DNA from 4 places in the Streptomyces sp. NBC_01166 genome. Region 3 is predicted to be linked to each of the others. Evidence: riboswitches for the same ligand, from Rfam matches in the RefSeq annotation. Region 3 holds a riboswitch; each other region holds the start of a gene.
What was found. A riboswitch is a leader RNA that binds a small molecule or an ion and turns the genes downstream of it on or off. The one in region 3 is predicted to bind cobalamin.

Region 1 (4,395 bases), 3.5 Mb from region 3:
CCCCGGCAGCGAGCGGGACCTGGCGAGCGACATCGCGTGCCCGCGTTCCGTTCCGCCCTCCGACAGCAGCAGGTACCACCAGTCGCCGATCCTGTAGAGATGCGGGCCCTCGGGGTACTGGAGCCCGCTCCCCGACCACATCTCCACCGGCTCGCCGAGCAGTTCGCCCGTCTCCGGGTCGATACGCACCCCCCGGATCCCGCCGTCGGAGTACACGCACCAGCAGCCCCCCTCGTCGTCCCAGGCCAGATCGGGATCGATGCCGGGTATGCCGACCCGCACGGGGTCCGACCACGGACCTGCGGGGTCCTCGGCGGTCACCAGGACGTTGCCCGCACCGGCGACCACGGTCGTGATCATCCAGAAGCGGCCGTCGTGGTGCCGCAGCGTGGGGGCGTAGACCCCGCACGACGACGGAGCCGTGTCGGGGAGGGCCAGCTGCGACGGGCGGTCCAGGGCGTGTCCGATCAGCCGCCAGTGCACCAGGTCCCGGCTGTGCCACAGCGGTACCCCGGGTACGTACTCGAAGCTGGACGTCGCCACGTAGTAGTCCTCGCCCACGCGGCAGATGCTCGGATCCGGGCTGAAGCCGGGTATCACGGGATTGTCGAAGAGCACCACGGGCTGTCCTCAGGCTCGGGCCAGGACGGCGTCCCAAGGCCATGATCGTCGAAACGCTTCGAAGATGGCAGCCCGGCGTAGGCGTGTCAATAGACCCGTCAGGACTCGGGTTCACATGCGAGAAGTTCGAGGGAACGGAGTTCCACGGAGCAAGCCTCGGACACATTCCGCGACTCCCCGAGAGATTCAGTCGAAGCGCTTCGACGAAATCCGTGTGCACAACCTCAGGACGGGGAACAGACTGCGGGCATGGATGAAGAAGGCGTCGAACCCGCGATCATGACGTCGCCGGCGCGGTGGAACCGGCTTCTCGGGTTCCCGGCCGATGCCCGCCTGCTGATCGTCAACTGCGACGACTTCGGCATGTGCCCCGCGGTCAACGCGGGGGTGATCGAGTCGATCGAGGAGGGGATCGCCGGCTCATGCAGCCTCATGACCGTGTGTCCGGCGGCCCCGGACGCGATGCGGCTGCTCCGGCGAAGGCCGGGGATTCCGTTCGGGCTCCACCTCACCATGGTGTGCGAGACGCCCGACCGTCCTTGGGGCCCCCTGACGGCCAGGGAGAGGGTTCCCTCCCTGCTCGACCCGGCGGGCAATTTCTTCGAGCCGACGACCGCAGGGCGGTCCGCCCTGCTCGGCCGCGTCCGGCCCGACGAGGTCGAGACCGAGTTCCGCGCGCAGATCGACGCCGTCGCCGATGCGGGCCTCATGCCCACCCACCTGGATTTTCACTGCCTGGCCGACGGAGGCCGCGACGACATCCTCGACCTGACCGTGGGGCTGGCCGCGGAGTACGGCCTCGCCGTCCGCGTCTGGCTGGAGCCGGGGCTGCGGGCCATGCGGCGAAGAGGACTGCCCGTGATCGACCATGACTTCCTCGACAGCTTCTCCCTCCCGGTCGAGGACAAGGCGGCCCGTTACGGCCGGCTGCTCCACGACCTGCCGGCCGGACTCAGCGAATGGGCGGTCCATCCCGGTCTCGCCGGCCAGGAGTCACGGAGCACCGACGGCGACCACCATGTGCGGCGTACGGACCACGAGTTCCTCACGTCGCCGGAGGCCCGGGAAGCGGTGGCCCGGGAGGGCGTCACGCTGATCGACTACCGGGCCGTTCAGCGCGTATGGGCCAGGAACACGGGTCCTGTCTGAGCCGGCGCCGGCACCATCCGCATCCTGGACCTGGCGCACCGCGTCCTCGTACGGCCCCGTAGGCTGGTGGGTGCAGCTGGTTCGCCCCCGTCCGCCAGGCGGGGCGCGTCGCAAGAGGGAACCCGGTGGAATTCCGGGACTGCCCCGCAGCGGTGAGCGGGAACGACCGCCGTCATACGCACTGGGTCCGACGTACCGGACCTGGGAAGCGACGGCCATTAGGTGTCCTCACGCAGGACGTGCCCGCGAGTCCGAAGACCTGCCATCTGCCCGCGCGCGAACGAACGCGCGCGGACATCCCGGTGACCTCGAGGGCGGGTCGGCGTACATACCGGTCGGATCACCGCGTCGGTCGACACGGTCCCGTCCGTTACGTCGCCCCTTCGCGCCCTCGTCCCGTCCCCGGGATCTCAGGGATTCATCTCGCGAAGGAGATCTCCGTGACCGACGAACACGCGACCGCGGCAGCGCGGTCCACTGTGTACGGCTACCCCCGGCAGGGACAGAACCGGGAACTCAAGAAGGCCGTCGAGGGCTACTGGAAGGGCCGGGTCACCGCCGACGCCCTCCGTACCACCGCCGCCGAACTCCGCCGTGCCAACTGGCAGCAGCTCAGCGATGCCGGCATCGACGAGGTCCCGACCGGCGACTTCTCGTACTACGACCATGTGCTGGACACCACCGTGATGGTCGGAGCGGTCCCCGGCCGCCACCGGGAGGCGGTCGCCGCCGACGCACTCGACGGCTACTTCGCGATGGCTCGCGGCACGCAGGACGTCGCCCCGTTGGAGATGACCAAGTGGTTCGACACCAACTACCACTATCTGGTCCCGGAGCTGGGCCCTGACACCGACTTCACCGCGGACTCCGCCAAGCAGGTCGCCGAGCTCGAGGAGGCCGTCGCCCTGGGGCTGGCCGCCCGGCCGGTCCTGGTCGGTCCGCTGACCTACCTGCTCCTCGCCAAGCCCGCCCCCGGTGTGGCCGCGGACTTCGACCCGCTCACACTCCTGGACCGTCTGCTGCCGGTGTACGCCGAGGTACTCGCCGACCTCAGGGCGGCCGGGGCCGAGTGGGTACAGCTCGACGAGCCCGCACTCGTCCAGGACCGCGGCCGGGCCGAGCTGGAGGCCGCCGAGCACGCCTACCACCGGCTCGGAACGCTCACCGACCGGCCCAAGCTGCTCGTGGCCTCCTATTTCGGCCTGCTCGGCGAGTCCCTTCCCGTTCTGGCCAAGGCCCCGGTGGAAGGGCTGGCGCTGGACTTCACGGAGGCAGCAGCCGCGAATCTGGACGCCCTGGCCGCCGTCGGCGGGCTCCCCGGCAAGCGCCTGGTCGCCGGGGTCGTCAACGGGCGCAACATCTGGATCAACGACCTCGAGAAGTCGCTCTCCGTCCTGGGAACCCTGCTCGGGCTCGCCGGACGGATCGACGTGGCGTCCTCCTGCTCGCTGCTGCACGTCCCTCTCGACACGTCAGCCGAACGGGACATCGAGCCTCAGGTCCTGCGCTGGCTGGCCTTCGCCCGGCAGAAGACCGCCGAGGTCGTCACCCTCGCCAGGGGCCTGGACCGGGGCACCGGAGCGATCGCGGCCGAACTCGCCGCGAACCGGGCCGACCTGGCCTCCCGCGCCCACTCCCCCGTCACCCGGGACCCGGCCGTCCGCGCCCGGACCGCCGCGGTGACCGACGCCGATGCCCACCGCTCCCAGCCGTACGCGGAACGGGCGGCGGTGCAGCGCGCGCACCTCGGCCTGCCCCTGCTGCCGACGACCACCATCGGTTCGTTCCCGCAGACCGCCGAACTGCGCACCGCCCGCGCCGCTCTGCGGTCGGGCCGCATCGACGCGGCCGCGTACGAGGAGCGCATCAAGGCGGAGATCCAGGAGGTGATCTCCTTCCAGGAGGAGACCGGCCTGGACGTGCTGGTGCACGGTGAGGCCGAACGCAACGACATGGTGCAGTACTTCGCGGAGCAGTTGACCGGCTACCTCGCGACCCAGCACGGCTGGGTCCAGTCCTACGGCACCCGCTATGTCCGTCCGCCGGTCCTGGCCGGGGACATCTCCCGCCCCGGGCCGATGACGGTGGGATGGACGACGTACGCCCAGTCCCTCACCGGCCGTCCGGTCAAGGGCATGCTCACCGGGCCGGTCACGATGCTCGCCTGGTCCTTCGTCCGCGACGACCAGCCCCTCGGTGACACCGCCCGGCAAGTCGCCCTCGCCCTGCGTGACGAGGTGAACGACCTGGAGTCCGCGGGGACTTCCGTCATCCAGGTGGACGAACCCGCACTGCGCGAGACGCTGCCGCTGCGCGCCGCCGACCGCCAGGCCTACCTCGACTGGGCGACCGAGGCGTTCCGGCTCACCACCAGCGGGGTGCGGGCGGACACACAGATCCACACCCACATGTGCTACGCCGAGTTCGGTGACATCGTCCGGGCCATCGACGACCTCGACGCCGACGTGATCAGCCTGGAGGCGGCCCGCTCCCACATGCAGGTCGCCCACGAGCTGGCGGAGCACGGATATCCGCGGGAGGCGGGACCCGGCGTGTACGACATCCACTCGCCCCGCGTGCCGAGCGCGGAGGAGGCCGCCGAGCTGCTGCGCACCGGCCTGAAGG
Region 2 (4,395 bases), 3.8 Mb from region 3:
CAGGCGACGCCTTCATGTCCGCCACGCTGCACGCCCTGGCCTCGCACGGACTGCTCGGAGGGCAGGCCCGCGCTCGGCTGCGCCCGCTGGACGCCGCAGTCCTGGGCGACGTGCTGCGCCACGCCGTGGCATCGGCCGCCGTGACCGTCGGACGGGCGGGCGCCCTGCCTCCCGACCAGGAGGAGCTGGCAGCGGCCCTTACCGGCGTGCCGGTCCCGGAGCCGTAGACCGTCCAGCGGTGTCCTCGCCCGCACCACGGTCGTTGATTTCGTTATGACCGTGACCCTTACCGACACCGCCCCACCGTCCACCACCGAACTGCTGACCGGCGTCATCCTCGGTCCGGAATTCCGCCGAGAGCACGGATTCTGGCAGCGGCTGATCAGCACAGAACCGTTCCGCCGCCCCGTCGGCGGAACGCCAGAAGAGCGACTGGACCTCGCCTACGACCGGTTGCGGATCCTCAACCTCTCCCTCGACAGCGGAGCGCGCCTCGCCGCCGATCCCCGCGCGCTGGCCGCCCTGCACGCCTGGCTCGGCCCGGTGGACCCCGCGCTGACCACCGTGGCGGGCATCCACTACAACCTCTTCCTCGGCAGCCTCCTCGACCACGACTGCGCCGGCCGCCGCGACCTGTCGGACTATCTGTCGATGCGGCGCATCGGCACCTTCCTCTGCACGGAAGTGGCACACGGCAACAACGCCGCGGCCATGGAGACCACCGCCACCTACGACCGTGAGCGGGACGGCTTCGTCCTGCACACCCCGAACCCGGGCGCGCAGAAGTTCATGCCCAACACCAGCCCGGCGGGCGGAGCGAAGTCCGGCCTGGTCGCCGCCCGTCTGGTGGCCGACGGCTCCGACCACGGGGTACGCCTCTTCCTCGTGCCGCTCACCGACGACGCGCAGGCGCTGCCCGGTATCCGGGTGCGGCGGCTCCCGGCCCGGATGGGCAGCCCGGTGGACCACTGCCTGACCTCGTTCGACCGGCTCTTCGTGCCACGGGACGCCCTGCTGGGACCGGCCGGGGAGGGCGACGCGCCAGAGGAGTTCAGAACGGAGCCGGGGGACAGGCGGCGGCGCTTCCTCACCTCCATCGGGCGGGTCACCCCCGGCCGGATCTCCATGAGCGCCTGCGCGGCGGGCTCGGCCCGCGCGACCCTGGCGGTCGCCGTACGCTACGGCGGCCACCGGATGATCTCCGGCTCACGGGGCGCCCCACCGGTGCCGGTGAACGCCCACCGGACGCACCACGGTCCGCTCGCCTCGGCCATGGCCATGGTCTTCGCCATGAGCCTGCTGTACCGCAGGGCGCAGGAACGCTGGGAAGCCTGTACGGACGAGCGCGCCCGGACGGACGCGGTGCGACTGGTCGATGTCGCCAAGGCGTGGATCACCTGGCGGGCCCGCGATGTCATCGTCGAGAGCCGTGAACGCTGCGGCGCGCAGGCGCTGCTGGAGAACAACGGCATGACCGAACTCGTCACGGGCGTGGAGGGGGCCATCACCGCGGAGGGCGACAACATCGCCCTGTACGCCAAGGCGGCGGCCGACATGCTCTTCGCCGCCGACCCCGGCGGTGACGACGCCCCGGACCGGGCCCCGCACCCCGGGGACCTCGCCGACCCGTACTTCCTGGGCCGGCTCCTCGCCTCGGTCCAGGACATCTGGTTCGCCCGGGCCAGGGTCCGTGCGCTGCGGGCCCCCGACGCGGACACCCTCGGCCGGTGGAACGCGGCCTCGGGTCCCGCCCTGCGCGGGGTCGAGGCCTACGCGTACCGGCAGGCCGCCGAGGCCTACGCCGAGGCCCGCGCGACGTTGCCCGAGGGGGCGGCCAAGGACCGGCTCGGGGAGCTGGAGCGGCTGTTCGCCCTCGAATGGGTGTCCCGCAACAGCGGCGACCTGCTGGCCGCCGGCCTCCTGAGCACCGCTCAGGTGGACGCCCTGCCCGAGGCCGTCGAGGAGCTCCTCACGGCCGTCGCCGCGCACGCCCCGGAGCTGGCCGACTCCTTCGCGCTGCCCGAGGAACTGCTCGCCGACTGGCCGATCGCCGGGCCCGGCTATGCGGACGCGTACGACGATCCCGGGGGCCCGTGGAACACCCGCCCGGCGGACGCCCGATGAGCGCCGGAGGCAGGGGGCGGGCTGTCTGCTGCCGCCTGGGCGAGCACCTGGAGATCCTGGGACTGCGCGCCGTCCTGCTCGCCTACTGGGGCACGACGTCCGTGCTTGCCCGCCGCGGCGGGAAGCCGCAGGCCGACGGCGGCGAATCGGTTCGCCCCAAGGGCTGACCCGCCTGACGGCCGGCCGGTACGGAGAGGGAGAAGCCCCCCGCCGTACCGGCCACGGCCCGCGAGGCCGCCCCGCGCCGCGTGATAGCTTGCAGACGCCAGTCACACTCCACGTGGAGTCAGGGAATCCGGTGCGAATCCGGAGCTGACGCGCAGCGGTGAGGGGGACGGGCGGGGCCACAGCCACTGGGACACCCTCGGGTGCACCGGGAAGGCGCCCTGTCCGGACGAACCCGAGTCCGAAGACCTGCTGGCAACCGCTTCCGCACCGGGAGCGGAACTCCGTACGGGCTCCGCGCATGAGCCCAGAGAACGCCGAGGTCTCCGTGCCGCTCATAGCCAGCACCGTACGCCGAACAGCCCTTCTCATCGCGGGACTTGTCCTTCTGACGGCCTGCGGCGGAGATGGGAGCACTCCCGACGGCGCAGCACGGGACGCCGCAGGCGACGGCTTCCCCGTGACGCTCAAGAACTGCGGCCGTACGGTGACCGTCGAGGCGGCACCGCGTCACGCCGTCTCCCTCAACCAGGGATCGACGGAGATCCTGCTCTCCCTGGGTCTCGCCGACAGGCTGGCCGCCACCGCGACCTGGACGGACCCGGTGATGAAAGGTCTGGAGAAGGACGAATCCACGGTGAAGCGCCTCGCCGAGAACCAGCCCTCCTCCGAGAAGGTCCTCGCCGAGGAACCCGACTTCGTCAGCGCCTCGTTCGAATCCACCCTCGGCAAGGGCGGGGTGGCGTCCCGCGACCAGTTCGAGGAGCTCGGCGTACCCACGTACCTCGCACCCTCCGACTGCGCGGGCAAGGACAACACCGGCAGCAGTGACGGCTCCCGCTCCGAGCCCCTGACCATGGACCGCGTCTACGGCGAAGTACGCGACCTGGCCAAGGTGTTCGGCGTCCCGGAGCGGGGCGAGAAGCTGGTGAAGAGCCTCCGCGGCCGCGTCGACAGGGCGACCGCGGACATCGACGCGTCCGGCACCACGATGCTCTACTGGTTCGCCAACTCCGAGGCCCCGTACCTGGCCGGGTGCTGCGGCGCCCCCGGCATCATCACCGAGGAGCTCGGCGCGAAGAACGTCTTCGACGACACCCACGAGGAATGGCCTCAGATCAACTGGGAGACCGTCGCCGACCGGAACCCCGACGTGCTGGTCATAGGGGACCTGACCCGGAAGTCGCAGACGGCCGAGAGCGCAGCGAAGAAGATCGAGTTCCTGGAGTCCAACCCCGCCACGAAGAACATGGACGCCGTCCGGCACAAGCGGTACGTCCTGCTGAGCGGCCAGGCGATGAACCCGACCATCCGGACCGTGGAGGGCGTGGAGCGCGTCGCGGCGGGGCTGCGCTCGTTCGGGCTCGCGGGGTGACGAGGACCGAACGCGCCCCGGACGTACGGGCGGAGCAGCCGTCCGCGGCGCTGACCGCCCCCGGAGCCCGGATCCTGCGCGACGGCGTCCTGTGGAGCGCGGGGGTCGCCCTGCTGCTCCTGTCCGTCGCGGTCGCCGTCACGATCGGACCCGCCCGTATCTCCGTCCCGGACGTCTGGTCCGCGGTGGCCTCGCACCTCGGCCTGGGAGGCGGGCGGCTGACCCCGATCCGGGACGGCATCATCTGGAACCTGCGCATGCCCCGCACCCTGCTCGCCGCGGTGTGCGGGGCCGGGCTCGCGGTGTGCGGCACCGTGATGCAGTCGCTGCTGCGCAACCCGCTCGCGGACCCCTTCGTCCTCGGCGTCTCCTCCGGGGCGTCCACCGGGGCGGTCGTGGTCGTCGTCCTGGGTGTCGGCGGCGGAGCGGTGTCGGTCTCCGGCGGCGCGTTCGTCGGGGCGCTGTGCTCGTTCGCCCTCGTCCTGCTGCTCAGCCACACCCTCGGCGGATCCACCGACCGGGTCGTCCTCTCCGGGGTCGCGGCCATGCAGCTCTTCTCCGCGCTCACGTCCTTCGTCGTGATGACCGCCGCCGACGCCGAGCAGACCCGGGGCGTGCTCTTCTGGCTGCTCGGCTCGCTGAGCGGGGTGGGCTGGAGCGATGTATGGATGTGCTCGGCCGTGCTGGCCGTGACGCTGCTGATCTGCCTCGGCCACGCTCGTACGCTCGAC
Region 3 (4,395 bases):
AAGTTGCGGCCGGTCGGCAGGACGTTGACCAGTCCCCGGAGCGGGGAACCGGACGGGCCCGCGGGGACGAAGCCGCCGTTCAGCGCGTGGACCGCGTGGTCGAGCTCGTCGGTCGTCGCGGCGAGGCGGGGCACGACCTCCCGGGCGGCGAAGTCGAGGATGTCAGCGACGGCCTGCGGGTGTCCGGCGGCCACACCGGCGACGGCGGCCGGGTCCCAGTCCGCGTCGTCCATCGCCTGGACGAGCGCCCGGGCCTGCTCCTCGGTCTCGTCGGCGGCCGTGCGGGTGGCCGCCGACTCGTCCAGGCCGAGCGCCTCGCGCAGGCCGGGCAGCGAGGCCGTACCGCCCCAGATCTGGCGGGCGCGCAGGACGGCGAGGACCAGGTTGACGCGGTCCTTGCCGGCCGGAGCGGCGCCCAGGACGTGCAGGCCGTCGCGGATCTGCACGTCCTTGATCTCACAGAGCCAGCCGTCGAGATGCATGATGAACTCGTCGAAGCCCTCGTCCTCGGGCCGGTCCTCCAGGCCCAGGTCGTGGTCGAGCTTCGCGGCCTGGATGAGGGTCCAGATCTGGGCGCGGACGGCCGGGAGCTTGGCCGGGTCCATCGCGGCGATCTGGGCGTGCTCGTCCAGGAGCTGTTCGAGACGGGCGATGTCGCCGTAGCTGTCGGCGCGGGCCATCGGCGGCACGAGGTGGTCGACGAGGGTGGCGTGCACACGGCGCTTGGCCTGGGTGCCCTCGCCGGGGTCGTTGACCAGGAACGGGTACACCAGCGGAAGATCGCCCAGCGCGGCGTCGGGGCCGCAGGCGGCGGAGAGGCCGGCGTTCTTGCCGGGCAGCCATTCAAGGTTGCCGTGCTTGCCGAGGTGGATCATCGCGTCGGCGCCGAAGCCGTTGTCGTCGGCGGAGGCGGCGATCCAGCGGTACGCGGCCAGGTAGTGGTGCGACGGCGGCAGATCGGGGTCGTGGTAGATCGCGATCGGGTTCTCACCGAAGCCGCGGGGCGGCTGGATGAGGATCAGCAGATTGCCGCGGCGCAGGGCCGCGAGCACGATGTCGCCCTCGGGGTTGCGGGACCGGTCGAGGAACATCTCGCCGGGCGCCGGACCCCAGTGCTGCTCGACCGACTCGCGCAGCTCGGCGGGAAGCGTGGCGAACCAGCGGCGGTAGTCGGCGGCGGGGATCCGCACGGGGTTGCGGGCCAGCTGCTCCTCGGTGAGCCACTCCTGGTCGTGGCCGCCGGCCTCGATGAGCGCGTAGATCAGCTCGTCGCCGTCGCCCGAGACCAGGCCCGGGATCTCCTCCTCCGGGCCGAAGTCATAACCTTCGGCGCGCAGTCGGCGCAGCAGCGCCACGGCGCTCGCCGGGGTGTCGAGGCCGACGGCGTTACCGATGCGGGAGTGCTTCGTCGGGTACGCGGACAGGACGAGCGCGATCCGCTTCTCGGCGGCCGGTATGTGGCGGAGCCGGGCGTGACGTACGGCGATCCCGGCGACGCGGGCGGCCCGCTCGGGATCGGCGACGTAGGCGGGCAGACCGTCCTCGTCGATCTCCTTGAAGGAGAACGGCACGGTGATCAGGCGGCCGTCGAACTCGGGGACGGCGATCTGGGTCGCGGCGTCCAGCGGGGAGACGCCCTCGTCGTTCTCCTCCCAGGCCGCACGCGGGCTGGTGAGGCAGAGCGCCTGGAGGACGGGTACGTCGAGGCCGGTGAGGGCGCCCGCGTCCCAGGACTCGTCGTCGCCGCCCGCCGAAGCGGTGGCCGGCTTGGTGCCGCCCGCCGCGAGGACCGTGGTCACGATGGCGTCGACGGCGCGGAGTTCGTCGATGAGTTCGGGCTCCGGCGTACGCAGCGAGGCGACGTACAGCGGGAGCGGGCGGGCGCCGGCGTCCTCAACGGCGGTGCAGAGCGCCTCGATGAACGCGGTGTTCCCGCTCATGTGGTGGGCGCGGTAGTAGAGCACCGCGACGGTCGGGCCGGTGACGTCCCGGGCGGTCCGCTCCAGCGGGCCCCACGCGGGGGCCGGGGCGGGCGGCTCGAAGCCGTGACCGGTGAGCAGCACGGTGTCGGAGAGGAAGCGGGCCAGCTGCTCCAGGTTGGCGGGGCCGCCGTGCGCGAGGTAGGCGTGCGCCTCGGCGGCGATGCCGATCGGCACGGTGGAGGCGGCCATCAGCTGTGCGTCGGGGGCCTGTTCACCGGTCAGCACGACGACGGGCCGGCCGGTGGCGAGCACCTGGTCGAGACCGTCCTGCCAGGCCCGGACACCGCCGAGGAGGCGTACGACGACGAGGTCGGTGCCGTCCAGGAGCTGAGGAAGGTCCTCGAGAGGGAGCCGGGAAGGGTTCGCGTAGCGGTAGCTGACCGGACCCTGGGAAGCGCGGGCGCTCAGCAGGTCGGTGTCGGACGTCGACAGGAGCAGGATCATGCGGCGTCAGCCCTTCCTCGGGGTGTCCACGCCCCGGGCAGTGTGTCGGACGGCAGGAGTTCCTGACTCGCACGGCCTTCGAAGGGCCGGGCTCACAGTGGCGGGACCGCGCCGGAATCTCACCGGGCTTCCTCCGTGTCGCCGTCTGGCGATGGCGGGCCGAACGGACCGCCGTTAGGCATAGTAGGCGGCAGGTGGGGGGTCCTGACCAGACGGCCCCCGCCCTGACCGGCGGCAGCGGGTGTCCCGCACCTCACGGACCGGCGCCCCGGCGGGTGTCCCGCACCTCACGGACCGGCGCCCCGGCGGGTGTCCCGTAGGTCACAGTGACCGTAGGGGTGCGCCACGGTCACGGTCGGTATGCTCGCCGCCATGTCCGCCTCCCCCCTGACGACCTCGTCTCCGGGCGATGCCTGCGCCCGGAGCAGCGGCGACGCCTGCCCCGGCGCGCTGCGTCTGCACCGGGCGGACGACGGTGCGCTGGCGCGGATCCGGATACCCGGCGGGGTGCTGACACCCCGCCAGGCGGAGGCGCTGGGGCAGGCCGCCGAGCGCTTCGGCGACGGTGAGCTGCATCTCACCTCACGCGGAAACGTCCAGCTGCGCGGGCTCACCCCGGACTGCGGCGCGGAGCTGGCCGGGCTGCTGGACACGGCCGGACTGCTGCCCTCCGAACGCCACGAGCGTGTACGCAACGTGGTCGCCTCCCCGCTCTCCGGGCTCGACGGCCTCGGGTCCACCGACGTACGCCCTTGGCTGACCGAACTGGACCGCCTTCTGTGCGGAAGCGACAACACGACTGCGCTTTCCGGACGTTTCCTGTTCGCGCTCGACGACGGCCGTGGCGACGTCGACGCTCTCGGCGCCGACCTGACCCTGCGGGGCCACGACGACGGCTGCGCGCTCCTGCGCGTCGGGGACGGTGACGCCGTCCTCCGCGTCCCCTCCGCCGACGGCCCCCCGGCCGCGCTGACCGCGGCCGAGGCCTTCCTCGACTCCGCCCGTGACAGCGGCGCCTGGCGGGTCAGGGACCTGCCGGACGACACGGCCGCCGCTCTGCCCGCCGAGGTCGTACGACGGCTCCGGCAGGCCGGCATCGCCGTCACCACGGGGACGGCCCACCCCCGCCCCCTCGAAGCCCTGCCCCCGGCCCCGGGCCCCGTCCCGGGCGACCGTGCCGAGGCCGCGTTCTCCGTCGGCGTACCGCTGGGGCGGCTGGACCTCACCCAGTGGCGGCTGCTGTCGAGCGCCGGTGAACTGCGCCTCACCCCGTGGCGCGGGGTCGTCCTCACCGGCATCGGACCCGACCGCGCCGACAGCCTGCTGGAGGGCCTCTCCGAGGCCGGTCTGATCACCGGACCCGGCTCCCCGTGGGCCGGTGTCGGGGCCTGCATCGGGCGGCCCGGCTGTGCGAAGTCGCTGGCCGACGTACGGGCCGATGCGGGGGCCGCCGTCGGACCGGCCGGACGGCTCCCTGTGTACTGGTCCGGGTGCGAACGCCGCTGCGGCCATCCGCGGGGGGAGTGGATCGACGTGGTCGCCACCCCCGGCGGACACCGGATCTCCCATGTGCGGGAGGGCCGGGCCACCGAGGCGGCAACGGTCCGGGACGACCCGGCCGCGCTCGCCGACGCCGTGGCGGCGGCCCGGGGCACGCACACCTGACCACGACGCACCACCACCCCTGTTCGACCTGTTCGATGAAGAAAGCGACAGCACTGTGCATCAGTACGAGAAGGACGGACCGGCGATCTACCGCCAGTCCTTCGCCACCATCCGCGCGGAGGCGGATCTGGCAGGGCTGCCCGCCGATGTGAGCCAGGTCGCCGTCCGGATGATCCACGCCTGCGGCATGGTCGACCTCGTACGCGACATCGCCTTCTCACCGAACGCGGTGGCGGACGCCCGTGCGGCCCTGCGGTCCGGCGCACCGATCCTGTGCGACGTGGCCATGGTCGCCAGCGGTGTG
Region 4 (4,395 bases), 1.1 Mb from region 3:
TTCTCGACCGAGTCCATCCACCGGAAGCAGAACTGCGCCTTCTCGCGGATCGAGGGGATCTCCTCGACCGCGTCGAAGGCCGCCGCACGGTCCTCCGGGTCGGGCAGATAGGTGTCGAGCAGCGTCAGATAGAACTGGACGTGCACGGCCTCCTCGAACAGCTGACGCGACAGGTAGAGCCGCGCCTCGGGCGAGTTGATGTGCTTGTAGAGCGTCAGCACCAGGTTGTTGGAGACGATCGAGTCACCCGTCGCGAAGAACGCGACCAGCCGGCCGATCATGTGCTGCTCGCCGGCTGAGAGCTTGGCGAGGTCGGCGATGTCGGAGTGCAGGTCGACCTCCTCCACCGTCCAGGTGTTCTTGATCGCGTCCCGGTAGCGCTCGTAGAAGTCCGGGTAGCGCATGGGACGCAGGGTCAGTTCGAAGCCCGGGTCGAGCAGGTTCTTGTTCTCGGACGTGGTCATTACTGGCAGGCCTCGCAGGACTCGGGGTTTTCGAGGGAGCAGGCGATCGCGTCCGCGTCGGGAGCCGTCGCCTGCTGTACGGGAACGGTGGCGGTGGCGGCCTTGCCGGACGCCGCGCGGGCGATCCGGGTCGCCGGGCGCGACCGCAGGTAGTACGTCGTCTTCAGCCCCTGCTTCCAGGCGTACGCGTACATCGAGGAGAGCTTGCCGATCGTCGGCGTCTCCAGGAAGAGGTTGAGCGACTGGCTCTGGTCGAGGAACGGCGTACGGGCGGCCGCCATGTCGATCAGGCCGCGCTGCGGGATCTCCCACGCCGTGCGGTACAGCGCCCGCACGTCCTCGGGGATCCAGGCGAAGCCCTGCACGGAGCCGCTCGCCTCGCGCAGCGCCTCACGGGTCCGCGCGTCCCAGACGCCGAGCCTCTTCAGCTCGTCCACCAGGTAGGCGTTGACCTGGAGGAACTCTCCGCTGAGCGTCTCGCGCTTGAAGAGGTTGGAGACCTGCGGCTCGATGCACTCGTACACCCCGGCGATCGAGGCGATCGTCGCCGTCGGCGCGATGGCGAGCAGCAGCGAGTTGCGCATGCCGGTCTTCGCGACCCGGGCGCGCAGTGCGTCCCAGCGCTCAGGCCAGTTCAGCTCGGTGTCGTAGTGGTCCGGGTGCAGTACGCCGCGCGCCGCGCGGGTCTCGGACCAAGCGGGCAGCGGGCCCGACCGCTCGGCGAGGTCGCAGGAGGACTCGTACGCGGCGAGCATGATCCGCTCGGAGATCTTCGTGGACAGCGCGCGGGCCTCGGGGGAGTCGAACGGGAGGCGCAGCTGGAAGAAGACGTCCTGGAGGCCCATCGCGCCCAGGCCCACCGGGCGCCAGCGGGCGTTGGAGCGGCCGGCCTGCTCGGTCGGGTAGAAGTTGATGTCCACCACGCGGTCGAGGAAGGTCACCGCCGTGCGGACGGTGGCGTCCAGCCGCTCCCAGTCGATGGTGCCGTCGGCGACGAACGCGCCCAGGTTGACCGAACCCAGATTGCAGACGGCCGTCTCGCCGTCGTCGGTGACTTCGAGGATCTCCGTGCACAGGTTCGAGGAGTGCACGACGCGGCCCGGCTCGGCGGTCTGGTTCGCCGTGCGGTTGGAGGCGTCCTTGAACGTCATCCAGCCCTGCCCGGTCTGGGCGAGGGTCCGCATCATCCTGCCGTACAGCTCCCGGGCCGGCAGGGTCTTGCGGGCCAGCCCCTTTGCCTCGGCGGCGCGGTAGGCGGCGTCGAACTCGTCGCCCCACAGGTCCACGAGCTCGGGGGCGTCGGCCGGGGAGAACAGCGACCACTCCGTGTCCGCGTCGACGCGGCGCATGAACTCGTCCGGGATCCAGTGCGCCAGGTTGAGGTTGTGCGTACGCCGCTGGTCCTCGCCGGTGTTGTCGCGCAGCTCCAGGAACTCCTCGATGTCCGCGTGCCACGTCTCCAGGTAGACGGCTGCGGCACCCTTGCGGCGGCCGCCCTGGTTCACCGCGGCGACCGAGGCGTCGAGCGTCTTCAGGAACGGCACGATGCCGTTGGAGTGCCCGTTCGTGCCGCGGATGAGCGAACCCCGGGCGCGGATACGGGAGTAGGAGAGCCCGATGCCGCCCGCGTGCTTGGAGAGGCGCGCCACCTGGTGGTAGCGGTCGTAGATCGAGTCCAGCTCGTCCAGCGGCGAGTCCAGCAGGTAGCAGGACGACATCTGCGGGTGGCGGGTACCCGAGTTGAAGAGGGTGGGGGAGGAGGGCAGGTAGTCGAGCCGGTTCATCAGGCCGTACAGCGCGGCCACTTCCTCCAGAGCCCGCTCGGAGGTGTCCTCGGCGAGCCCGGCGGCGACGCGCAGCATGAAGTGCTGCGGGGTCTCGACGACGTCGCGGGTGAGCGGGTGGCGCAGCAGGTACCGGCTGTGCAGAGTCCGCAGCCCGAAGTAGCCGAAGCGGTCGTCGGCGCCGTCGGCGAGCGCCTGGTCGACGAGCGCGTCGAGGGCGGCGGCGTGCAGCGTGACGAACTCGGCCGTACGGTCCGCGATCAGGCCCTCGCGATGTCCGACGGCGACCGACGCGGAGAAGGAGACAGCGCCCTGGCCGGCGGCCTCGTCCGCGATGGCCCGGGTGAGGAGCCGGGCGGCGAGCCGGGAGTAGGCGGGGTCCTCGGAGATCAGGCCGGCGGCGGCCTCGGTGGCCAGCGAGCGCAGCTCGGCCTCGTCCGACCGGGCGTTGCGGCCGCGCAGTGCGGCGGCGGCCACCCGTCCGGGGTCGGTGTCGGGCAGATCGGCGGTGAGGCCGGTCAGGGTCCGCAGCAGTGCGGTCCCGGGCGCGTCGGTCGTGCGGCCTTCGGATTCCGTGACTGAAACCGGGTCGGCTGGCGCGATGGTCACTGGGGCTATCCCTCGCTCGGCTCGGGGCCTGCGGGAGCGGGGCAGCCGGGCACGGCGGCGCCCGGGGAAGGGCAGCACGGCGCGCGGCGTCCACCGGCCCTCCGCGGGGCCCGGACGTATCGGCACCCGGTTCGGTCGAGCCGGGCGCACTGTCGACAGGTCTTCGGACTTCGGGATGCGGATAAGCACACCGATCACACCGTTGCGGGACAGTTCCGGATTCTCACCGGATTCCCCTGCGGCGACAGCGAGGTCGAGCATACATGTGGGGGCTCCCGATTGGAGAAGCCCCCACATCTTGTGTCGTGAAGGGTCAGAGCTCCAGGCGGAATGTCAGGAGCGCGAGGCCCGGCAGCGGGTACCAGTCCCGCTCCGGAGTCCGTACGAAGCCGAGGCGGCGGTAGATCCGATGGGCGCCCAGCATGGCGGACTGCGTCGACAGGACGATCCCGGAGAGCCCTCCGGCGGCCCGTGCCCGCTCGATACAGGCCCGTACGAGCGCCTCGCCCGCGCCCCGCCCACGGGCCTCCGGAGAGACGGCCAGCATCCGGAACTCGGCCTCGTCCTCCCCGGCGATGTCCGCCCACGGGGTGCCCGGCGCGACGTAGGTGACACCGCCCAGCAACCGGCCGTCGGCGTCCAGCGCGACCAGCACCTCGGCCTCGGCGGCCCGCCGCCCGACCGCGCGGAGCTGCTCCAGGTACGGGTCGTCGGCGCCGAAGTCCAGGAGTCCGTCGCCCAGATACGCCTGCGCGGTGATCTCGCCCAGCTCCTCGAACTGGGTGTGCCGGGCCGGCCTGATCGATACGTCCATGGGCGGCAGTCTGCCCCAGGCGCCGGGTGCGGCGCGCCCCGGTTTCGGAGGCCGACGGCCCCGGGAGCCCGGCCCTGACACGACTCCGTCCCGGCAGGGAGACCCTGCCGGGACGGACGTTCGTGCCTCGGAGCGACCGCTGTGGGATCAGTGGCCGCCGGGTGCACCCACCGTGGCCGGCGGGAGCTCGACCTTGACGCCGGGGTCGCCCGCGTCCGCCGTGTAGTCCGACGGGGAGGTCTCGTCCACACCGGCCGGCGCCTTCACCGCGTTGAGGACGACGGTCAGCACGAGCACGACGACGACGTTCAGCACGAACGCGGTGAGACCGATGTAGCCGATCTCGCCGAGCCCCGGGATCTCCTTCGAGGATCCGCCGAAGTGCTTCTGGGTCGGGCTGGCGACGCCGTACGCGGCCGCCGTGCCGTAGATCATGCCGACCGCCCAGCCGGCGATCAGGGCCCAGCGGTGGAACCACCGGGTGAAGAGGCCGCCCACCAGGGCCGGCATCGTCTGGAGGATCCAGATGCCGCCCAGCAGCTGGAAGTTGATCGCGACCGTCTTGTCCATGGTGAGGACGAAGGCGAGCGCGCCGACCTTGACCAGCAGCGAGACCAGCTTGGACACCTTGGTCTCCTGGGCCGGGGTCGCGTCCGGCTTCAGGAAGTCCTTGTAGATGTTGCGGGTGAAGAGGTTCGCCGCGGCGATGGACATGATCGCGGCG

Region 1: it holds a riboswitch for cobalamin, as region 3 does, so the genes downstream of both, metE (5-methyltetrahydropteroyltriglutamate--homocysteine S-methyltransferase) here and cobN (cobaltochelatase subunit CobN) in region 3, are expected to answer to the same signal.
Region 2: it holds a riboswitch for cobalamin, as region 3 does, so the genes downstream of both, OG379_RS03250 (ABC transporter substrate-binding protein) here and cobN (cobaltochelatase subunit CobN) in region 3, are expected to answer to the same signal.
Region 4: it holds a riboswitch for cobalamin, as region 3 does, so the genes downstream of both, OG379_RS25840 (ribonucleoside-diphosphate reductase subunit alpha) here and cobN (cobaltochelatase subunit CobN) in region 3, are expected to answer to the same signal.

The regions. Positions count from the first base shown of each region.
Region 1 is NZ_CP108613.1:7,957,504-7,961,898, reverse strand. It holds gene OG379_RS36010 (glycoside hydrolase family 43 protein) at 1-621, opposite strand, end outside; gene OG379_RS36005 (carbohydrate deacetylase) at 871-1,770, shown strand; cobalamin riboswitch at 1,831-2,052, shown strand; gene metE (5-methyltetrahydropteroyltriglutamate--homocysteine S-methyltransferase) at 2,211-4,395, shown strand, end outside.
Region 2 is NZ_CP108613.1:648,191-652,585, reverse strand. It holds gene OG379_RS03265 (carbohydrate kinase) at 1-227, shown strand, start outside; gene OG379_RS03260 (acyl-CoA dehydrogenase) at 274-2,124, shown strand; gene OG379_RS03255 (hypothetical protein) at 2,121-2,291, shown strand; cobalamin riboswitch at 2,374-2,561, shown strand; gene OG379_RS03250 (ABC transporter substrate-binding protein) at 2,591-3,664, shown strand; gene OG379_RS03245 (FecCD family ABC transporter permease) at 3,715-4,395, shown strand, end outside.
Region 3 is NZ_CP108613.1:4,448,181-4,452,575, reverse strand. It holds gene cobN (cobaltochelatase subunit CobN) at 1-2,426, opposite strand, end outside; cobalamin riboswitch at 2,460-2,614, opposite strand; gene cobG (precorrin-3B synthase) at 2,787-4,091, shown strand; gene OG379_RS20390 (precorrin-8X methylmutase) at 4,147-4,395, shown strand, end outside.
Region 4 is NZ_CP108613.1:5,577,195-5,581,589, forward strand. It holds gene OG379_RS25835 (ribonucleotide-diphosphate reductase subunit beta) at 1-464, opposite strand, end outside; gene OG379_RS25840 (ribonucleoside-diphosphate reductase subunit alpha) at 464-2,857, opposite strand; cobalamin riboswitch at 2,994-3,130, opposite strand; gene OG379_RS25845 (GNAT family N-acetyltransferase) at 3,171-3,671, opposite strand; gene mctP (monocarboxylate uptake permease MctP) at 3,819-4,395, opposite strand, start outside.